One region of the Anaerosporomusa subterranea genome, then DNA from elsewhere that is predicted to be linked to it. Evidence: riboswitches for the same ligand, from Rfam matches in the RefSeq annotation. Region 1 holds a riboswitch; the other holds the start of a gene.
The links. Region 1 has a riboswitch for thiamine pyrophosphate ahead of thiC (phosphomethylpyrimidine synthase ThiC). Riboswitches for the same ligand answer to the same signal wherever they lie in the genome.
Positions count from the first base shown of each region.

Region 2: another riboswitch for thiamine pyrophosphate. It lies ahead of cytX (putative hydroxymethylpyrimidine transporter CytX); the one in region 1 lies ahead of thiC (phosphomethylpyrimidine synthase ThiC).

Region 1 covers NZ_LSGP01000001.1:100,620-107,996, reverse strand. Annotated here, with positions in the region: gene AXX12_RS00415 ((Fe-S)-binding protein) at 1-459, shown strand, start outside; gene AXX12_RS00410 (amino acid ABC transporter ATP-binding protein) at 711-1,472, opposite strand; gene AXX12_RS00405 (amino acid ABC transporter permease) at 1,477-2,271, opposite strand; gene AXX12_RS00400 (transporter substrate-binding domain-containing protein) at 2,325-3,170, opposite strand; gene thiC (phosphomethylpyrimidine synthase ThiC) at 3,437-4,738, opposite strand; TPP riboswitch at 4,978-5,114, opposite strand; gene AXX12_RS00390 (MFS transporter) at 5,422-6,795, opposite strand; gene AXX12_RS00385 (ABC transporter substrate-binding protein) at 6,903-7,377, opposite strand, start outside.
Region 2 covers NZ_LSGP01000017.1:762,672-770,048, reverse strand. Annotated here, with positions in the region: gene AXX12_RS11000 (FAD-dependent oxidoreductase) at 1-65, opposite strand, end outside; gene AXX12_RS10995 (RidA family protein) at 79-537, opposite strand; TPP riboswitch at 858-970, shown strand; gene cytX (putative hydroxymethylpyrimidine transporter CytX) at 1,263-2,495, shown strand; gene thiM (hydroxyethylthiazole kinase) at 2,453-3,265, shown strand; gene thiW (energy coupling factor transporter S component ThiW) at 3,458-3,958, shown strand; gene AXX12_RS10975 (DUF6941 family protein) at 4,133-4,609, opposite strand; gene AXX12_RS20015 (YadA-like family protein) at 4,919-5,815, opposite strand; gene AXX12_RS10965 (hypothetical protein) at 5,908-7,065, opposite strand.

The DNA of each region.
Region 1 (7,377 bases):
TGCAGCGACACATTGAAAAAAGCGGCTTCCTACTTGTCTGATGACCCCGAATGGAACGAACGGGCTCAAGCCTTCAGCAAGAAGGTTGTTTCACTATCCGAGTATTTGGCGAAAACGGGCTATGTGCCGCAAGCGCAAACTGAAAAAATCACCTACCATGACCCTTGTCACTTAGGCAGACTGCAAGGGGTAAAAAAGGCGCCGCGCGACCTACTAAAAGCCACCGGTAATTATGTTGAACTGCCAAGTGCTGATGCTTGCTGCGGCGGCCCTTGCTTCTTCCCGACCGACTATCCGGAAGCGTCTGAAGCGCTATTGGAGAAAAAGCGGGCCAATATTGAAAAGAGCGGTGCTGCTGTAGTCGCAACCGAATGCTACAACTGCCTGGCACAACTCAAAAAAGCCGCCGAAAAAAGCGGCGGCAAGTTTAAGGCTGTGCATATTAGCGAAGTCATTTAGATAGTTTTAAGAAAAACGAGAAACGACGCAGAGTACGCAGAGTACACTGAGGGCACACAGAGGGTACGAGTAATCTCGGAAATAAGAAGACTGCTTCGCTACATTCGTAATGACAAATCATGTCACTGCGAGGAACGAAGCAGTCTTCTCTTTCCTATAATAACCGTAGCCCTCCGCGACCCTCTGCGGTCTCAGCGTACTCTGCGGTTAACGTTCTCCGTATTCTCTGCGGTAAGACGCAACTTGTTTCGTTAGTTACTAACACGCGACAGGAATGCTTTCGTCCGCGGATCGTTAGGATGATTGAAGATGACATCAGGCGTACTATCTTCTACAATAACACCATCTTCAACATAAATGATTCTCGAGGCAACTTCGCGGGCAAAGGCAATTTCATGAGTGACGATCAGCATGGTTAAGCCTTCTTTAGCCAGCTCACGCATAACGGCTAATACTTCACCAACCATTTGCGTATCTAGCGCTGACGTCGGTTCATCCATGAGCAGGACTTGTGGCTGGATAGCAAGGGCGCGGGCAATGGCGACTCTTTGCTTTTGACCGCCTGACAACTGATGCGGCTTAGCATTGATATATGCTGCCATACCGACCTTTTCCAAAAATTTAATAGCAGTTTGTTTAGCCGTTTGCTTATCCTGCTTTAATACCTTAACTAAGCCTACCATGCAGTTTTCAAGTACAGTCAAATTATTAAACAGATTAAACTGTTGAAACACCATGCCCACTTTTGTTCGATATAACGTCAGTCTGTCATATTCTTCCACGATATTTCGCTCATCGTGAATAATCTCGCCTGAAGTTGGTGTTTCAAGCAAGTTAATACACCGGAGCAGGGTGGATTTTCCAGACCCGGACGCCCCAATAATACAAATAACATCACCATGAGAAACATCAAAGCTGATACTTTTGAGAATCTCACGATTACCAAAGCATTTAACCAAATTTCTTATTTTTAGTATTGGCTGTTGTTTTACTGCATTATTTATTTTTTCCATCAGATTACTTATCGCCTTTCTTGGGAGTAAACGGTCCGCATGGATCGGCTAACGGATCATAAGGAACTAAAGAGTAGTTGTCAGGGCCGTCCATTCTCTTTTCTATCCATAACAAAAAGCGGGATACAGCAAAGGTCATAACAAAGTAAATTACACACGTAATAAAGAAAACTTCAAAATAGCGATAATAGGCACCTGCGGCTGATTTCGACAAGAAGTATAGCTCGGTTACGGAGATTACATTTAAGACTGATGTATCCTTAATATTGATAATCAAATTATTACCGATTTGCGGCATGATATTCCGTAATGCTTGCGGCAGAATGATAGTGGACATCAACTGAAAATGATTCATACCGATAGCTTTAGCAGCCTCTGTCTGGCCGATATCAATAGAAATGATGCCACCACGTACGGTTTCAGCCATATAGGCGCCGGTATTGACAGACACAACCAAAAATCCTGCAAACAATGGCGACATGTCAATATTGTAAAGTTGCATAGAACCATAGTACACAACCATCGCTTGCACAATCATCGGCGTACCGCGGAATATCTCCACATATGCCGCTAAAATCGTTCTTACACACTGGTAAAAGCCCCGTTTGAGCATACCGTCTTTAGGATTAATCGGGATAGTCTGAACAATACCGACTAATAAGCCGATCAGGCAGCCAATAAAAGTACCTGCTACGGCCAAGAACAACGTGACAACAGCGCCTTTTACAAATAAGAAACCATATTGTTGGAGAAGAAAATACACCCACTCAAAGAACGTTGCCGGCATAGAACTTGTCATATCTTTTCCACCTTGTTATAAATAAGGATGGCTGGCGCCATCCCTAATACTGATTATTTTTTTGCTAATGGCTGGCTTTTAATCGCTTCTTCCATCAGTTTATTGCGATCCGCTTCTGTCAGTCCGGCAAGAGCTTTATTAATTTTCGTTAGCAGATCATTGCTTTTCCCTTTAGCAACCGCAATACCCATTTCCACTTCTTCTTTTGATGCCTTAAAGCCTTGTCCATCTTTGAAATCCAGCATCACTAACCCGGGGTTCGCATATACTGCAGCCATGGCTGTTGGCTTATCGGTAGCCACTACTTCTACCTTACCGGAAGTTAGCGCAACAATCATACCAGGAACATTGTCAATAGCTGGTTGAATTTTCGCATCAGGAATTTGTTTGAGCAAGTCATACCAAACTGTATTGAGTTGTGATGTGGCAACAGAGCCTTTTAGGCCATTCAGATCTTTAGCCGCGGCAAAAGGACTGTCTTTTTTCGTCAGCGCAACGATATCGGCATTGTAATAAACAGAAGAGAAATCAACTGTTTCTTTACGCTTACTGGTGATACTCATGCCAGCGATAGCGGCGTCGATCTTGCCGGCATTTACGGCTGGCGCCAAGCCATCCCATTCAATCTTGTGGATTTCCAGTTCATAGCCCATCGATTCGGCAATCTTTTTAGCAATCATTACATCATAGCCCAAGGCGTATTCTTGACTGCCTTTAATTTTCACTGCTCCATTATCAGCAGTAGTCTGGGTCCAGTTAAAAGGCGCATAACCACATTCCATACCAACTCGAAACACCTTTTTATCTGCTTCTTTTTTGTCACCAGAGCACCCAGTTAGTATAACGCCAAAAATAGCTACACAAAGCAACGCAATAAGCATAGTTTTGTAATTCTTCATCATCTCTCAACCTTTCGTCTGCTTTTTTGCTAAAATTCAACACAAATGTGTAATACACTTAATTGTAGCAACGCCTATGAATAAATGTCAAGCTGTATACATTATATCTACACCGATTAGGCTGTCTGTTCATTTCGTAATCGCAAAGAATACTTTTCTCTTCATTAGGGAAATTTTCATCACGCCTTGCATAGACCAACAACAACCCTAAAGAAGACCTCAGCCCTGCTCAATTCGGGGTTGAGGCCTTCATCTTTTTTGCAATTTTATAGAATACTTAAATCCTCACCATTTAGAATCTTCTTCATGTTTTTCATTGGACACATCTTGCCGCACATTGTGCAGGTATCCTCACACTCAGGAGCCGATTCCGCGCGGTATCTTCTTGCCTTTTCCGGATCTATAGCAAGTTCAAGCATTCTCGGGAAGTTTACATCAGCTCGGGCTGCGCTCATTTGGTTATCCCAATCACGTGCGCCCGGGATGCCTTTGGCGATGTCAGCGGCGTGCGCGGCTATGCGAGCAGCGATGATCCCTTCCTTCATATCATCAAGGTTCGGCAAGCGAAGATGTTCAGCCGGAGTAACGAAACAAAGGAAGTCAGCGCCATTTGCAGCGGCAACAGCGCCGCCGATAGCGCTGGTTATGTGGTCATAACCGGGGGCGATATCAGTGACGAGCGGCCCTAGTACATAGAAAGGCGCACCGTGGCACAGTTTTTTCTCAAGCAGCATATTGGCGGCGATCTCATTCAGCGCCATGTGTCCCGGCCCTTCAATCATGACCTGCACGTTTCTGGCCCAAGCTCGTTTTGTCAGTTCCCCCAAAGTGATCAGTTCTTCAATCTGCGCCGGGTCAGTAGAATCGTTTATCGAACCCGGGCGACAGGCGTCACCGAGACTAATAGTTACATCATACTTCTCGCAGATATCCAACAACCGGTCATAATACTCATAAAACGGATTTTCCCGGTCATTTAGCTCCATCCAGGCGAAAAGTAATGAACCGCCGCGCGATACAATGTTTGTCAAACGCTTGTTTTCTTTCACTCGTTTCGCGGTTGCCCGATTCATTCCACAATGAACAGTGATGAAGTCTACACCATCACTAGCATGACGTTCCACGACCGAGAAAAACTCATCGACGGAGATTTCTTTTAAGTCTTTATCCAGCATCCCTACTGCGTCATACATCGGCACAGTGCCAATCATGACAGGCGACATAGCAAGCAGCGCCGTGCGGAATTCCTGGGTCTTGCCGTAACAGCTCAAATCCATGATCGCTTCAGCTTTTAAGTCAATCGCCCATTTTGCCTTTTCCACTTCTAAATTAATGTCATTGCAGTCCTTAGAGACTCCCAGATTGACGTTGATTTTTGTCCGCAGACCTTGGCCGACTCCTTCTGGACTAAGACGGGTGTGGTTTTTGTTCGCCGGAATAACCACTTTGCCTTCAGCAATTAACTGACGGAGGTTTTCCACAGTCATTTTCTCTTTGCTGGCGACAATTTGCATTTGCTCAGTGATGATTCCTTTTCTGGCTGCGTCCATTTGTGTAGTATAGGTCATTATTTACACCATCCTTTATAATAATTAACTGTTGGCGCGGTCTTAGGAAGACGGAGCACGTTAACCACAGAGTACGCAGAGCACACAGAGGGCCCCGCAGAGGGCTACGGTTTCTTACTCATAGATCCAAAACCCTCAGTGCACTCGACGCACCCTCTGTGAACTCTAAGCAAACGTAACCGCTTTCTTCCGTCGCACTTTACTTTGCTGGCAGTAAAAAAGGCTTGCCAACGTACGGCAAGCCTTTCATTCTGCTTTCCTACGGTGGTACTAACCACATCAGGTTTAAGGGTTGGAGCAAGCTCCTCTCAGCATTAGTACCTATCCCACCTAAAACTTAAGCGCGATAAAATACTAGGCACCCCTAGCGATTGATTCAATTTGGTTTCATTGTACTGCATTTTCTTTAGCTTGTATAGTAAATCATCTTCGTTAGCCCATAACCTGTATCGCATTCTCCTTTACTGCGGACACAAGTACTACGATGTGTTTCTGTTTTTCGCGTCAGACAAATTGACGAAGCTAACCGGCCTATCAAAAGGCGGTTTCAGCCAGCCCGTTCCTTCGCGCAGCGCCTTTCGCGTTTTCGCGGCCAATTTTTCTCGTCGCTATCTAACTTTCCCTGTCAAAGAAAAACACCTTTATGTATCTTCGTTTACTCTGCGGGATCTTGTACTTCACTATCATCCATTCCGGCTGACCTTGGCGATAGATAGCGTGGTTTGCAGTTCATCGCCAACATTGCGGCAGTACGTTTCTTTGATATTCAAGACGAACACAAGCCCAACTGCCAGTACCGCAGCACACAGTAAAAACGCCTGATGATAGGCAATAGCTGGATAAATCTTTACACCGTGTTCGATTGCTCCCTGCCAATATTGATCAAGTATCCAACCAAACAAGGGTTGTAAAAATGCGGCGCCAACAAACGCGCCTGAATTAGCAACACCTGCGGCCATGCCGGTGATATGTGACGAATTAACCTCTTTGACGCAAGCGACTGTAAGGGTAATCCCTGATACCCCGAGACCAATGGCTAAACAAATCGGATATAACACCCACTCAGGCGGTTTGGCCTGATTCCAGAAAGTCAGCAGTAGCCAAATGGCCAAGAAGAAAGCCGTTGCCCCAACGTACGGCAACCGTCTGAATCCAAACCGATCTGAAAAAAATCCGAATAGCGGCCCGCCCAGCATATTGCCGGTTACCATCAGTAACAAATGATTGGACGCATCGAACCTCGACATGCCGTAAACCTGCATAAAGTAGGAAACTCCCCATAGGCCCACGACAGTCATATATACACCATATATCAACGAAGAGGCAAAAAACGGCGTCCAAGTATGGCGATTGCCCAGCACCTGCTTGAGGCTGCCGCCGATGCTGGGTTTGGCAACCGCCGGACTATGCATACAACCTTCCCGTCCCTCGATTGCCGCTATGCTTGGTAAACCAATGTCAGTCGGCCGGTTGCGAATGAGAAGCCAACACAATAGCGCCATCAAAAGTGAAAATACCGCTATCATATAAAAAGATGACCGCCAGCCAAGAGCTTCCACAACAACGGCCAGCGGCGTTGCAGCCGCCAACGATCCGGCATTACCGACCAGTACGATCAAGCCGGACATTGTACCGAATTCCCTGGCTCTAAACCATTCGGCGTGTATCTTCACAATATTGACATAGATTAAGCTAACTCCTAAACTGGCCAGAAATCGACCGAGATATAGACCGCTGAGCGTATCTGTCCAACCGAAAAGCAAAGCGCCGACAGCAGACACGAGCATAGCGATGCTGATCGTCAGCCGCGGTCCAAAATAGTCGGCAAGAATTCCAGCCGGGACTTGCGCCAAAGCGTAGGTATAAAAATAAATAGAAGCTAATATTCCCAGATCAGATGCCCGCTCAATGGCAAAATCCCGCATTAAATTGTCTGCGACAACCCCTGTTCCGACACGATGGAAATAGACAACCCAGCAACTAAGCGCAGCAGGAACCCACACCAGCCAGCGTCGGCGCAGCATCTGTTGTTCGCCGGAAATATTTGTAGCCATCATTGTACCCCATTGTCGTTCCCTATTCCCTGATGAGGTTCGTAGTTCAGCGGCTAAATACCTGCTTTTAAAAAAGAAACACCACCGCAAAAGGTGGTGTTTCAGTCGTGTTACGGCTTAACCGTTGCCTTATACATTTGCTTGCCGTCTTTTACTTCGATAATCACTGCGCTCTTGACTGCGTCATGAGTCGCGTTCAAAGTCGTTGCACCGGTTACTGCCGGAAAATCTTTGGTTGCGGCCAGTGCTGCGCGAATTTTGGCGGGTTCGGTACTATTAGCGCGTTTGATCGCGTCTAGCATCACATTAGCAGCGTCATAGGCCAACACGGCGATCGCATCTGGTGTTTGACCGTATTCTTTCTTGTAGGCTTCAACAAAGGTTTTCGACGCCGGGCTGGTATCCTCAACTGAATAATGGTTGGTGAAGTAGGTGTTATTCAGTGCAGCCGGGCTACCGATTTCCACCAGTTTCGGCGAATCCCAGCCGTCTCCGCCGACAATTGGGACTGTGATTCCCAGTTCACGGGCTTGTTTAACGATTTTACCAACTTCTTCATAATAGCCTGGTACATAGAGAACTTGC
Region 2 (7,377 bases), on a different contig from region 1:
CGCGCAGCCAGAGCAGCCGCACAGCCGGCCCAGCCGCCGCCGTTAATTATTACTTTTTTCGCCACTGCTGAATACCTCCTATTTCACTTTGACAATCATTTCGACTTCAACTGCCGCGCCAAGAGGAAGTTGGGCTACACCAACGGCAGAGCGGGCGTGTGTTCCAGCCTCGCCAAACAGCTTGGCGACTAACTCGGATGCGCCGTTGACTACTTTAGGCTGATCGGTAAAATCGACGGCACTGTTGACAAAACCAACTACTTTGATGATTTTCTCAACATTGTCAAGACTGCCGGCCACACTTTTAACCGCCGCCAGACAGTTTAGCGCACAAATTTTGGCTGCCTCATAACCCTCTTCAAGGCTTACTTCCTGCCCAAGCTTGCCTTTGTACTTGACCTCGCCTTTCACGATCGGAAGCTGACCTGAGGTATACACATGATCACCGCAGCGTACAGCAGGAACATAAGCAGCCACCGGCTTTGCCACCTCTGGCAAGGTTAGTCCTAATTCATTTAGCTTGTCTTCAAATCCCATTTTTTCTTCCACCTTTCTAACCTTAAAATCAGCCAAACGCCTTCCCTACGGAATCTTTTTTTCGCACCTGATATATGGTGATATCCATCCGCAGAAAAGTATGCTTTAGCTGCAAAATCTGAAGGATTAAGCCGTTTTCTTGTTCACCGCATCCTTGAGAAGCGACCTTTGAGACAATTCTATAGATGTTGCCAGACTCCTGCCGACAATTCCTATTTTCTCCTGATTCAGTACCGCTAATCCCATGACAAGCATACTTCTGTTTAGATTTTTTCTATTGATTCCTGATCTCCCAGGGTGTATGATTGAATAAATATAATAGTGTAGGCAAGGGGTGCTGGAGAGGCCGGCTGAGATTTAGACCCGATAAGGTCTATGACCCTGTAACCTGATCTGGGTAATGCCAGCGTAGGGAATGCAGCAGATTTTCTGAGGCGCATCCGTACGGATGCGCCTTTTCTTAGAGCGTCAAGAAAGTATAACTGTGGAAGTATGTTAGCGCAAAGAACGCAAAGCGTGCTAGCGGTTGGCCGCAAAAACGCGAAAGGCGCTACGCGCCTACGCGAAGGGAACGCACAAAAAAAATATGCGCACACACGTGCGCATCGTGTCATTTGGCCGTCCATAGTAGCGCTTGTGGCGCTAGTGCGGCTTGTGCTGAACGTACCTCGGCTCCCCAAGGACCGCAAAGCGGTTTTTCTTGCTACATAGAAAGAGGTGTAATTATGAATACAACATCAACCCTTGGCTTCAAACACTTTCTGTTTCTTTGGTTCGGCGCCGCGGTATCGGTGCCGGAAATTCTCGCTGGCGGATTGCTTGCCCCACTTGGCTTAGCCAGCGGCGCGACTGCCATACTGGCAGGGCATTTGATCGGCACTACCCTGCTGGCTCTGGTTGGCCTGATCGGGTTCCAGGAGCGAGTGCCGGCGATTGAGTCGACGCGCATTTCATTTGGCGCTTACGGCGCCCGCTTATTCGCATTGTTGAATGTGCTACAGTTGATTGGCTGGACAACAATTATGATCCTCTCGGCGGCCCGTTCTGTCAACGAAATCACGAAAATTCTATTCCAGATTGATAACACCACAATTTGGAGCGTAACTATCGGCGCTTTAATCCTGCTGTGGGTGGCTCTCGGTCGGGAAAGCGGCTGGAAGAAGCTCAACATGGCAGCAGTTTGGCTGTTATTTGGCTTAACCGTAGTATTGAGCTGGGCCGTGCTGCGGAACCCGGTGGTGGCTCAGCAGCCAGCCGCAGGGATGCTGAGTTTCACGGAAGCGATCGAGCTGAGCATAGCCATGCCTCTATCTTGGTTGCCGCTGGCCGCAGACTACACCCGATTTGCCCGTTCTGGCAAAGGTGCTGCCTGGGGCAGCTTTATTGGCTATTTCACTGGAAGCTGCTGGATGTACCTCATTGGTCTTGGTGTTGCCGTCAAAACCGGCAATGCCGATCCGGCGGCAGTCATGCTAGCAGCAAATCTAGGTCTTGCGGCCTTAGGGATTGTGATCCTGGCAACTATTACAACCACCTTCATGGACGCCTATTCGGCCGGAGTCAGTATCGCCACTCTTTGTCCTGGTCTCAACGAAAAACATATGGCCATGGCGGTCACGGTACTGGGCGCGGCGCTTGCCCTCATCATTGATATGGAACAATACATTTCATTCTTGTTAGCCATCGGCTCAGTATTTGCGCCATTATTCGCGATACTGCTGACAGATTACTTCATATTAAAGAATCGCCGCATCCGTCCAGAACTACAGGCAAACTGGTCTGCCTTGGCGGTTTGGTGCGTAGGGATAGCCCTATATTATCAATTCCTTGATCTTAAACTTGCGCTCGGCGCGACGATTCCGGTCATTATCGTCACCGCGTTTATCTATACAATTGTCGGGAGGTTTGCCAACACATGGACATACTGCAAACAGCAGCCCAAGCCCTCGCAGCCATAAGGAAATCGAAGCCGCTGATCCACCACTTGACGAATTATGTAACAATTAATGACTGTGCTAACATCACTTTGGCTATTGGCGCATCGCCGGTCATGGCTAACGACCCGCAGGAAGTGGAAGAAATGGTTAGCCACGCAGCGGCGCTGGTGATCAACATTGGAACCCTTGACGCGACCAAAGTGCAATCAATGATCGCGGCCGGCAAGCAAGCCAATACGCTCGGCATCCCAGTCATCTTCGACCCGGTAGGAGTAGGGGCTACGTCTTTTCGCAGGCAAGCGGCCGGCCAAATACTGCAAGCTGTGCAGCCAACGGTGATCAGAGGCAATATGTCGGAAATCAAAACTCTGGCCGGTTTCGAGGCAGTCACTCGCGGAGTAGACTCGGCGGTTGATACGGCAGATGGTGACCAAGCGGCGCAAACGGTAGCAAAAAAACTGAATTGCATTGTCACGATTACTGGCAAAATGGACCTCATTGTCAGCAATCAGGGCCTGTACCGCATCGACAACGGACATCCCCTTTTGGCTAACGTGACCGGAACCGGCTGTATGGCCACTTCGCTTATCGCCTGTTTCTGTGGTGTGACTACCGATTACCTCGCCAGCGCCGTTGGCGGCATAGCGGTAATGGGGATCGCCGGCGAGATCGCTGAGCGTTCTCTGAAACCAGATGAAGGAATAGGCACGTTTAGGGTTAGATTGTTTGACGCAGTATCAAATATGACTCCTGAACTGCTGCTACGGCACGGCAGAGTAAACCAGGGGTAAACGTAGCGTCTGAAAACGAGGCAGCACTTCAACCGCAGAGTACGCAGATTACACGGAGGGTTCGCTGAGGGCTACTGGATTTATTGATTATAATAGTATTTTCCGCCCCCTCCGCAACCCTCTGGGATCTCTGCGTACTCTGCGGTTAGCGTCCTTAAACCACGGATACTCAGATACGAGAGGAGAATGATTATGAACATTAGAAAACTAACGTTTACTGCTCTATTTATCGCCATTGGCGTATTGTCGGCTCATTTGGTGTATATCCCGGTGGGTGTCGCAAAATGTTTCCCTGTGCAGCATGCTATCAATGTCCTGTTGGCGGTTCTGCTAGGAACTCGCTACTCGACCGGCGCGGCGTTTGGCATCTCGCTGTTGCGCAATCTGTTGGGCACTGGCTCCATTCTAGCCTTCCCTGGCAGCATGATCGGCGCTGCACTGTCTGGCATACTCTATAAACGCACTGGGCATATCTTGGGCGCAATCGCTGGCGAAATCATCGGCACTGGCCTAATCGGCGGTCTTTTATCCTTCCCGATCGCCAAGTTCCTGATCGGTTCACCTGTCGGCGCGTTCTTTTTCATTATCCCGTTCCTAGTCAGCACAGTCGGCGGCAGTTTGATCGCCTGGCTGCTGTATAAGACACCGGTAGTTGCGTACTCGCGGGAGATATTGGGACAGAACACAAGATGAGTACGGAGTAAGGAACGATTATTGAACCGAAACGCAATGCGCACTGCGTGCGCCGCCAAATGGATACGGCGCGCACGCAATGCGCATATATTATTTCTTTTTGGCGCAGTAACACAGCGCCTACTTCATTTGTTTTGGCGGTTCAAAAGAGTCTCGTTCTCGCGGCTAATTTCTCTATTTTGCCCACACATAGAACGGATAGTAGCCTACCAAGGTTCCGTCAACAAAGACATTGATCGCATAAAATCCTTCAGTCGGGAAGGTGACTTTCCATTGAACAATTTGGTTTTGCATCGCTCCTGCGCGGGGAAATTTGAGGTCAAATTCCAAGCGGCAAAGATTGGCTTTGCCCAAGGAATCGGTTAAGACCATCGCGTTTGAGACCGACTGGAACTGTCCGGTTGCAATGAAATTCGTCGAAGTCGAAAAAGCCACTTTGGCAGGAAATTGAGCTGCGGCGAAGCCCATAATCAATCCATCAAGCGACCGATTACCATTCTGATATTGAATTACCTGGTTACCCATGACATGACTGGAGACAAAGACTGGATGGTCACCGGTAATAACTTTGATGCTGGCATGGCTCACTTGCGGCAAAAGCAGCAAGAAAAGCCCTAATAGAATAGTTAAAAAGCTTCGCTTATGCAACACCAATGCGCCTCCATTCAAATGCAATAATTTCTATAATTTACATTATTTAGTATATACCAAATCTTTTTCCCGGTCAATCCGACATGAGAAAAACTGCCGACATTGTCTTAATAGTACCGAGAGATTTTATAAGTACGATGAACACCAGCGGCACTAGCGATACACGAGCGACCACAAAACGTAGTTCCTTAGTGGCGCTAGTGTTCCTGCGTCACAAGCCTTCGTGACGCCTTACAACTTAAACTAAATAAAATGTGCTGTGTCGAAATCTAGTTTCAACACAGCACATTTTCTGTTGCTGTTCAAATCCTATTCTGTTTTGTTTTCTTCGAGAATCCGTTTCACGCGGTCTTCGATCGATTCTTTCGGTTCGACAGCGGGGGCAATCTCTTTTGCCTTTGATCCGCCGGTTCTCCAGCTGATACCGACGCGGGCTTGTTTCTCCCAACCGTCGTTACTGATACCAATTGCGGCGTTCAACATGACATCTGGTTGAGTGTAATGATACACGCCAACCGCAAACGCAGCTGTGCCGTTATAGGTGCCAATGCCTGCGGAATATTGGGTCGGCTCTTTGGGATCATAGGCAAGTGGCGCTAAAGCGGAGAATGCAGCTGCAGAAGCTCCGACGCGATCGACTTTGTCGTCAACTACACGAAGTTGGTTCATATTGACTGCATCCGTGCCGTTGATGCCAGGGGCAACGTTCATGATTCTACGCTCGTAACCGGGTTGGCCGACGGAAACGGTATCAGGTTCGGTTGCAATGGAATGAGCCCCAATGGCAACACTGCCAATTTTGCCGCCGCCGCTAGCATAAGACTCAAATCCAACTGCGGTGTTCTCGAATCCCAGCGCCTGGCTACTCGCCCCCATAGCAGTGTTTTTAGTTCCTACTGCCCATGCCCCATAACCAATTGCCCTATTCGACGTGCCGCCTTCTGCACGTGAACCATAACCCATATGGCCGTTATTGTATTCATCCACGGGGACTAGATCGCCAAAAATGATGTTGTTTCCAATAACACCTGCCACACCAACAGCCGTGTTATAATCCCCGTTGCCTGCCACAGCGCCAACGACGTCAGTAATTGTGTTATTACTTAATTCAGTTGAGCCATGATGTGCCCCTACTGGCAAAGCCAGTGTTAACGAAAGACAGATACCGACTGTAAGTAGCGACAACCTTCGCTTGTTAGTTTTCATATGTCTCCCCCTATAGGGTTGTTTATTTGGTTTTTGAAGTGGCTGAGAGTGAACTCTCAACCACTTCGAAATGAACAGTCCGCTTGTTCCTCTTAACGGCGAATAATTACGCCAGTTCCAGTGACTTTGTTGTTTCCAGCCATACCGCCGTTAAATTGGCCGACCGTACCGATTGCGAGATTGTTGTTGCCACCCGAGATATAAGCACCCATTCCCTGAACCTGATTCATTTTCATGAAGCTATCTCCATTGGAGTACCCAGCAGTCATGTTGAATATACCGACTGAACCGATAGCTCTGTTGTTGTCACCATTTACTATCCAGGCACCAGTGCTAGGTAACACGGTATTATTGGTTACATAACTGACTGGCCCGCCCCAAGGAGAGGCATTCACGCTACCGGTAAACATTCCAACATAACCGGTTGCCGTATTATTGTTGCCGCCTTCAATAATGGCGCCCGTACTTGACTGAACTGTGTTCTGGGCTACATTTCCAGCAAACACCTGTACTTGCCCTTGTCTGGCTTCGTTCGGAACTTCGGTATATATGTTTCCAGTAAAGCTACCCACAGTACCAGTCGCTCTATTCCCAGTACCTGCAATTACAACAGCACCCTGGCTAGCATATACAACGTTTCCTTGGACTCCATTCTCACGAGTTCCTGCAGTATTAAAAATACCGACGTCACCTATGGCAGTGTTATTGGATCCGCCTGCCACATAAGCGCCTGTGCTTCCAGCCGAATAACCGGGCTCATCACCTTCGCCGTTTACCCAAATATTCTTCATTTGGTTGTTGTAACTGCCATCAAAAATACCTACTCTACCGATAGCAGTGTTTGAGTTCCCCGAGTTAACTACAGCACCTGTACCCATCTCAACTGTATTGTTGTTACTGTTGTAGAATTGCCCTACTGTACCAATTGCTCGCGCGCCATCACTCCGGCCAATATACGCCCCAAGTCCATTGACGGTATTCGTATTGGTTTGACCATTAAAAATACCAACATAGCCTTCCGCATGGAAATTTAATGCTCTGTTATCAACTTCGGACCCGGTACCTATAACCACGTTATTCCCATTGAATTGTCCAGCATTACCTGGGGTAAAAATACCAACTTGGCCTACAGCAATGCCGTTGAACAAATATCCATCATACCATTCAGCCGCAAACACCGGCGTACAGAAAATAGACCCGACCAACATTGCAGCAACGGCCAGAGCTGCTCTCTTAGAAGTTTTTCTCATTTCTTTTCCCTCCAAATACTTTATTACTGAACCCCCGAATCAACTTGGAAACTGGATAACTAAGCTACCCACCTCCCGCGTAAACGTATCGACAAGCCAATCGCACAGAGCACGCTCTAGGCGACTAGCTTATCAAACATGAAGACTTAAGCAGAACGGTAATCCCCTGCTTAAATCAGGATGTCCCCTGCCATCCATCTTATCCAAATCATGGCAGTATTATTCCAAATTCCCATAAGTTTAATATACATTTTTTCCCATTGCATTTTTGTCTATTTACAGGACATGCCTTAACAATATTCTGACAATTTT